2 regions of the Pseudoalteromonas sp. TAE79 genome follow, and region 2 is predicted to be linked to the other one. Evidence: predicted binding sites of a transcription regulator. Region 2 holds the regulator's gene; the other holds the start of a gene.
What was found. The regulator sigma-54, encoded in region 2, starts transcription at its own class of promoters, with help from an activator protein. The targets are predictions, from matches to a motif close to GTTGGCACGNNNNTNGNNT.
Positions count from the first base shown of each region.

Region 1: L655_RS0108170 (YggN family protein) is a predicted target of sigma-54. The motif match lies at 2,490-2,508, and genes of this name have one in related genera.

Region 1 is NZ_AUTL01000125.1:9,176-13,385, reverse strand. It holds gene L655_RS0108175 (PLP-dependent aminotransferase family protein) at 1-1,419, shown strand, start outside; gene L655_RS0108170 (YggN family protein) at 1,658-2,452, opposite strand; gene L655_RS0108165 (hypothetical protein) at 2,840-3,025, shown strand; gene L655_RS0108160 (glutathione peroxidase) at 3,144-3,641, opposite strand; gene L655_RS0108155 (AzlD domain-containing protein) at 3,715-4,014, opposite strand; gene L655_RS0108150 (AzlC family ABC transporter permease) at 4,011-4,210, opposite strand, start outside.
Region 2 is NZ_AUTL01000277.1:47,604-51,813, reverse strand. It holds gene rapZ (RNase adapter RapZ) at 1-43, opposite strand, end outside; gene ptsN (PTS IIA-like nitrogen regulatory protein PtsN) at 62-514, opposite strand; gene hpf (ribosome hibernation promoting factor) at 519-806, opposite strand; gene L655_RS0122670 (RNA polymerase factor sigma-54) at 833-2,332, opposite strand; gene lptB (LPS export ABC transporter ATP-binding protein) at 2,402-3,127, opposite strand; gene lptA (lipopolysaccharide transport periplasmic protein LptA) at 3,124-3,669, opposite strand; gene lptC (LPS export ABC transporter periplasmic protein LptC) at 3,659-4,210, opposite strand, start outside; gene kdsC (3-deoxy-manno-octulosonate-8-phosphatase KdsC) at 4,210-4,210, opposite strand, start outside.

The sequences.
Region 1 (4,210 bases), on a different contig from region 2:
GGGCACGATTTTTTATATCAACAAGTTATTCAGTTAATTAGGGATATGAGTGCTCAACAAGTTTTACTCCCCGGCGAAAAACTACCATCACTACGTAAAATGGCAGATAACTTAAATATAAGTATTCCCACTGTAAAACAAGCGTATCAAGCACTTGAGGATCAAGGGCTAGTAGAGGCACGCGAAAAATCAGGTTACTTTTTAAAAGCTGTTAACGCCGCGCATAACTTACCTAAGCGAGTTAAATTAAGTCGCGAGCCTGTTGTGGTAAATAAACAAGCCTTAATAGAGCAGGTATACAGCGCCATTCATCAAGCTAACGTAGTCCCTTTTGGTATCGCTAATCCTATAGCCGCTGCACCTACCGATAAAGCACTGGCCAGAAATATGCGCCGAGTAATGACAATTGCCGGTAGTAAAGCCATTAACTATGGGCCAACAGATGGATTTGTGCCGCTGAAAAAGCAACTAGTGCATCGCTATCTAGATTTTGGCATTGGTATTGATATGGACGAGCTTGTGATCACCAATGGTGCACAAGAAGCCATGGCTATTGCACTTAAGTGTGTGACAAAGCCAGGCGATGTAGTTGCCATTGAGACGCCTTGTTATCACGGGATTATAGAGCTAATAGAGAGCTTAGGCCTCAAAGCGCTCGAAATACCACTGTGTCCAGATAACGGCATTTGGCTAAACGATTTAGAACGTGCTTTAAACGAGCATGATATAAAAGCGTGTTTATTCTCGACAGCAATTAGCAACCCTGTAGGCAGCTTTATGCCAGATAAAAACAGGCAGCAGCTGGTGGAGCTACTTGAAAGTCATGACGTAGTGCTTATTGAAGATGACGTATACGGTGATTTATATTTTACGGCAAAACGAGGCACACCTGCTTTAGCGTACTCTAAAAAAGGATTAGTGATTAGTTGCTCATCTTTTTCTAAAACGGCAGCGCCGAGCTATCGTGTAGGTTGGTTAGTTGCGGGTAAATTTGCACCGCAAGCACGAAGATATAAACGTGCACTAAGTTGCTCCGCTTCGTTAATAAACCAATGGGCGTTATCAGAATTTATTGCCAGCGGCGAGTACGACCGTAACTTAAAGATACTCAGGCAGCGCCTGCGCGATAACAAAGAGCGTATGCGATGGTGCTTACAGCAAGCGATGCCAAAAAATACACGTATAAGCGATCCAAAAGGGGGTTGCGTTATGTGGCTAGATTTAGGAGGCGAATACGATAGTCAAAAATTATTTTTACTTGCTCTTGAAGTTGGTATTAGTATTACCCCTGGGCTTATTTTTTCAGCCTCTAATAAGTATAAAAGTTGCGTAAGGTTAAGTTACGGTGTGCCGTGGAACGCGCAAATTGAGCAAGCAATAGTTACATTGGGTAAACTCACTTTATTAGCTAAAAAGTAATACCAATCTGCTTATATATGGGGTCTATTTAACGTTAAGAAAATTACGCTAGAACTAGGCAAAAGTTTTTGTATCTAGTTGTTCTAAATAAAAAATTTTTAACGAAGTTATAGTGCAATTTAATTCGTTAAACTGATCAAAGATTTATGCAGGTTGGTATAAGTCAACGAAATACAAAAAAGCAGCATTTAAGTAAACTTAAGTGCTGCCAAAGGGATGTTAAATAATGTTTGCTGTACTAATTTTGTTTAAAGCTAAATAACTGGTAACCTTTAAGCTCTGGCACTTGCATTACTAATTGCTCTTCTTGTTTTGCAATATCAGCAAAGTTTCCACATAAAGAGTTGGCACGTTCTTCAATTGCGCTTGCATGTAGCTCTACTTTTTCTTCTATTTGTGCACCCATATTTTCCATACGTTGTTCAAAAGCATCCATATCACCGCCTGAACCAAGTAACTCAGAACCTAAAGCTACTAAAATACTGCCCATTGATTGCATCACTGCTGATTCAACCGCAGTTTCTATCTGCTGCTCAAATTGTTGTTCAAAGTTTTCGCCAAATTGATTAAAACTTTGTTGGCCCATCACAAATGTACCTTGCTGGTAAAATGTGTTTTCTACTTCGATTTTAATGTCATCCATAAGCTCAGACATATTATCAAGACCGTCAATATTAAATGCATTGGCTACCTCTTCTAATGCTACTCCGGCAATTTTAACACCCTCAAGCGCTATATTAGCTACTTCAGGTAATTGTGTGCGTAAACTATCAGAGTACTTGGTTAGCGCTTCGCGCTGCGAATTATTTAGTGCTACAAATTCGCCATTTACAGTTAAGTCACCATGGGTATTAAACTGCATGGTTCTATTGTTGACGGTAAAAATCTCCAATTCGTTTGGCTTAATGCGCACATCATTTTTAAATTCGACGTTACATTCATCATTACTAAATGAAATTGCAGAATCGTTATCGTTATGAGCCATAGCGGCTGGCGTACAAATTAATGCGCTAACTAATAGTAATTTTTTCATGTTTGTTCTCTACTTTTTGTTGATGACGATTAACTAATAACAAGTTTGGTGCCAGTTTTATTTTTTAATATAAAACATATGGTTAACTGTTTTTGTTTGTTTTTTAGTAAATGAAACTAATTAATAAATAACTATTTTTTAGTCAAATTGGCTAACTAATAAAAATTAATAAATTTTATTTATCGATACGATAAAAAACTCTCACTTTCCTCAATTCAAATTTAGCGCTATTTATTCACATTACTGACATAAAGACTATTTACAGTAGTCACGTGGCTTTATTTTGATGTTAATTTGCACAGCATTTTGACGTTAAACATTTTAATTTTACCGACTATTGCGATAATAAAATCCTTGGTTGGTCTCAAACACTTTATGGAGTGGGTTGTGGGTAAGACATTTAGTTACGATGCGCTAGATGACGATTTTGTTGAAGACGAGTACGAAATGCTCGGCCGTAATCAACACGATAAGAACAAGCAAAAGGTTAAAAAGAAGTTGGAAGACTACCTTGAGCAAAAACGCTTGCGTAAAAATCTAGGCGAAGATGATTTAAGCGATTACACCGATTAAATTTCACTAGTATAAATAAAATACCAATTAATATTGAGAGTTTAAATGTGCAGTTATGCGTATGTTTAAGTTTCAGTAGTATTGGCAATAAAGAGGCCTTGCGCCTCTTTATTACTTTTTAAAGCGCACCTTTAGTATGTGCCAAAGCTTTTTGAATTGTAAGTTCTAGCTTTTCGGGTTTAGTGAAAGGTGCATAACGTTTAATTGGCGTGCCATCTGCAGCAATTAAAAATTTAGTAAAATTCCACTTTATTTTACGTGTTAAAAAACCAGGTAAAGCCGATTTTAAAAAACGAAAGACTGGGTGAGCATGCTTACCGTTTACATCTACTTTGGCTGCCATTAAAAAACTCACACCAAAATTAATTAAACACCCTTGCTCTATTTGTGTAGCGTCGCCGGGTTCTTGCTGACCAAATTGATTACACGGAAACCCTAAAATAACTAAACCTTGGCTGGCATATTTATTATGCAAAGCTTGAAGCGACTCGTATTGGTAGGTAAATCCACATTTACTTGCGGTATTAACAATAAGCACAACCTTATCTTCAAAATCACTAAAGTTAATAGGTTGACCCTGCAAGCTTGTTGCGCTTAATTGATGAAATTTGTGCATATTGGCGTCTTTTTTATTATTGTTATTGGTATTTTAACCTGAGTGCAGTATTTCATAAAGTACAAAGAGTGCTCTAATTTAATATTAAAAATAGCCCCATACCGGCAAGTGTTGTGTAATAAATATTATGTGTTTTATAGGCAACAATGATGGCGACTATTGCTGCGCTTAAATAAGGGTTTTGCCAGTTTAAGTTAATGCCATCTTCATTCAAAAACACGATAGGCACCCAAATTGCTGTAAGCACCGCAGGTGCGCTAAAGCTTAAAAATTGCTGCATTTTAGGACCTACTTTAAACGGTAAAGCGCGGTGTAAAAATAAATAACGCGTAAAAAATGTAATGCACGCCATGAGTAAAATAGTTGTCATCATAGCGTTGCCTCCTTTTTAGCTGTTAGCCTTGCTGTGCTGTAACCTGCGGCCATTGCCAGCAGCGCTGAGCAAACAAGCCATAACTCAAATCCTGTACTTTTTAAAAGCGTTGCGCTAACGCCTGCTACAAGTACCGTAACGAGTGAGGCTAAATTTTTGATTCCCGGAATAACCAACGCGATAAACGTGGCAGCAA
Region 2 (4,210 bases):
ACTTTCCAGAACCAGAACGGCCGCTTATGATAATTAACTCCATTTAACACCCTTTATAAAACTATGATTGATCGACAATAACTTGGTAAAGCTCAGTATCAGATTTTGCACTGCGTAACTGTTTACAAAAATCTTTGTTGTTTAGTTTATCAGCAATGGTTGCTAGAGTCTTTAAGTGCTGCTGGTTATCGCCATCTGGTACGATGAGTGCGACAAAAATATCAACAGGGCGATTATCGATTGCATCAAAGTTTATTGGAGTTTCGCTAACGAGCACTAAAGCCAAAGGCTCTTCTGCACCGCTCATTCTTCCATGAGGAATAGCAATGCCACGCCCTATACCTGTACTACCTAATTTCTCTCTGCTCATTAAAGCATTAAGAATATCTTGTTGCGGTAAATACGGAAGTTTGTCGTGAGCAAGTTCGCTAATGAACTCTAAAATTCTTTTTTTGCTATTAAAAAGGACCGCAGCTTTGCTGCAGTCCTGGCATATAAGTGAACTTAATTTCATCATATTAGTGTCGAGCAAGCTTCTCTTTGTGTTTGATTACTTGGCGATCGAGCTTGTCGATCAACGAGTCAATAGCGGCATACATATCTTGATGTTCTGTAGAGGCAAATAGCTCAGCACCGCTTACGTGTATTGTGGCTTCTGCTTTTTGATTTAATTTTTCTACATCGAGAATGACATGAACATTATTAATATGATCAGAGTGTCTTTCAAGCTTCGCAAATTTAGTATTAATATAGTCTATTAGTGAATCGGTTAATTCTACGTGACGACCAGTTAAGTTTAGTTGCATAAGCATTACCCTCTTAGTTTAGCGTCTTAAATCAGACTTTTACGCTGATTTGACGGTGGAATAGCAAGAGATTCACGGTATTTTGCGATTGTACGTCTTGCTACTTTAATTCCTTGCTCAGCCAATATATCCGCTATTTTGCTATCACTCAATGGTTTTGCTGAGTTTTCTGCTGCGATTAATTTTCGGATAAGCGCACGTATTGCTGTAGATGAACATTCACCACCGTTTTCAGTACTTACATGGCTTGAGAAAAAATATTTAAGCTCAAATATACCACGGGGTGTATGCATGTACTTTTGAGTAGTCACACGCGAAATTGTCGATTCGTGCATTTCTACCATTTCAGCGACATCATTTAAAACCATTGGTTTCATGGCTTCAGGGCCATGTTCAAAAAAGCCTTGTTGTTGCTTAACAATACAATTAGTAACTTTTAATAGCGTGTCGTTTCTACTTTCTAAGCTTTTAATAAACCATTTAGCTTCTTGTAAATGTGAGCGAATAAACTGGCTGTCGCCACTTGATTTTACAGTGCGAGACATTGCCGCGTATTGGCTATTAACACGAATTTTAGGCATGCTATCTGGGTTTAATTCGACAACCCAGCGGCCTTTAATTTTTTTAACTGACACATCAGGAATAACATACTCAGATTCTTCCCTTACAATAGTATCTGCAGGTTTTGGGTTGAGAGTATGTATTAGTGTCATCACTTCTTTAAGCTCTTCTTCTTTGAGCTTAGTTTTTTTCATTAATGTACGATAGTCGCGAGCTGCTAATAGATCAATATGCTCGGTTAAAATCATTTTCGTTTCATTAATGTAAGGTGTTTCTTTATCAAATTGATTAAGCTGAATACACAAACACTCTTGTAAACTACGTGCAGCAATACCAACAGGATCAAACAGTTGAATGCGTTTTAATACGGCTTCAATTTCATCAAGTTCGACTTCGTTATCATCTTCGTTTTCTTGATTAAAGCTTTCTAAAATCTCTTCGCAGCTTAATGTTAAAATACCTGAATCATCGACGGCCTCTACAATCGCAATAGCGATGGCTTCATCGGTAGGGCTAAATGGCGTTAGTTGTAATTGCCACATTAAATACTCATGGAGCGTTTCAGTAGAGGCGCCTTGGTATATTGATTCGTCTTCAGGCATTGGACCTGATGAGGCTGCAGGAGCGGCACTCATGTACTCATCCCAACTAACATCCATAGCCATGTCGTCACTTAGCGTGTCTTTTGCAAGTGCTTCACCAGTATCTTGTTCATATTCGCTCGGAGCATCATCAGCAGATGCGCTAACAGTTATGTCATCGGTATCAGCTTTTTGCTCGTTTTTACCAGCAGCGTCTTCAGAATAGTCTGCCTCTTCAACCTCTAATAGTGGATTACTGTCGAGAGCTTCTTGTATTTCTTGCTGGAGATCCAATGTACTGAGTTGCAACAAACGAATAGCTTGTTGCAACTGTGGAGTCATTGTAAGTTGCTGGCCCATGCGCAGCTGTAGTGATTGCCTCATGTATCTCTAACAATCCTTTTATGTTGTTATAATTAATACTAGCAGATGCTTAAAGACATGGCGTAAATGTTACAGCCTAAATTGCTCGCCTAAGTAAACATCGCGTACTGTTTTATCATTTAATACGTGCTCTGGAGTACCTGATGCAATCAGCTCCCCATGAGAAACAATGTAGGCTTTTTCACAAACATCAAGGGTCTCTCTTACGTTATGGTCGGTAATTAATACTCCAATCCCACGATTTTTAAGATGTTCTATTATTTTCTTTATATCTAATACCGAAATAGGGTCAACACCGGCAAACGGTTCATCCAGTAATATAAATTTAGGATCTGCTGCCAGTGCTCGTGCTATTTCTACACGACGACGCTCTCCACCCGATAATGCCATACCTTGGCTATCACGAATGTGTTGTATGCTAAATTCATCTAATAAGTTATTGAGCGTGTCTTCTCTGGCTTGTTTATTTAGTTCTTTGCGCGTTTCTAAAATGGCCATTAAGTTTTGATAAACAGTCAGCTTTCTAAAAATCGATGACTCTTGTGGTAAGTAGCCTATGCCTAATCTAGCACGACTATGCATAGGTAAAAGAGTAATATCGTTATCATCAATAGATATTTTACCTTTGTCGCTAGGAACAAGCCCTACAATCATATAAAAAGTCGTTGTTTTACCAGCACCGTTAGGGCCAAGTAAGCCAACTATACTGCCAGCTTGTACTTCAAGGCCGACGTTTTTTACAACTTCACGACCTTTATAGCTTTTTGCCAATAGTTCTGCTTTTAATGTGCTCATGGTTGACCTTTATCGCCTTTTTTACTTTTTTTAGTTTCGATCGGTACTAAAATTGTGTGAACGCGGTCAGTTGAGTTTTCATCTTTTTCGGCACTGATGAGCTGCTGCTCTATGTCGTAGGTAATGCTTTTAGCATTTATTTTTTGTCCGGCTTGCGATACTTGTGCATTACCAACAAGCGTTAAAAAACGCTTAGATACATCATAACGTACTTCGTCAGCACTGGCGCTCATAGTCGTGCCATCTGATTGCTTTTCTTCAAAGTGCGCAGGGCTACCTGTAGCAATTAATAATTGTTTATTATCACCAAGTTCATCGCGTTTATGTACTTCTAAGCGGTCGGCTGTGATACGGCGGTTACCGTGAATAATTTCAACGTTTTTCTCAAAAATTCCGACATTAGCTTTTAATTGACCTTCTTGCTTATCGGCGCTTATTGAAATTTGATTGGCAGCAGGTTGCGTGTTTTGCTCTGCTGCACTACTATTAAACGCTAGTATAAGTGTAGGAATAATAAGTGATTTTAATATTTTATTGGTCATAATATATGGTTCGCGTATGGTTAATTAGTTTTATCACTTCGGTTTTTAAGTCGGCTTCTAGGCCTTTACCGGTGATTTTTAAATTGGGTCCAGTGATAATGACGGGTTGCTCCGAACGCATTGTTAATAACTTTATATCAACCTGAATATTATCAGCATTGATTTTGTCTATCATGGCGTTATCGGTTAAGTTTTTGGCAACCACATTACCTTCTAAAATTAATTGTTTATCTTCGTATAATGTTGCTTCGTCTGCATTTATTTGCCACGTTTGTTGTTCGTTATATAAAGTAAAAATGGGTTTTTCGAAAAACGTGAAACCTAATTGCTGGTATAGCTCCATTTTAGCCGCAGTGACTTTGTGGCTAATTTTACCTTGCTCATCATAGGCTGTCTGTTTGAGCTCAATAGCTATGTAATCAGGCTTAGCAATAACTTCAGGCTCAGCCTGAGGCACAATATTTGTTTGTGTAAAATAAGGGTACCAAAGCCAAACCATACAGCTAATGAATAAAACGCTTAATATTATGCGCGCTGCATT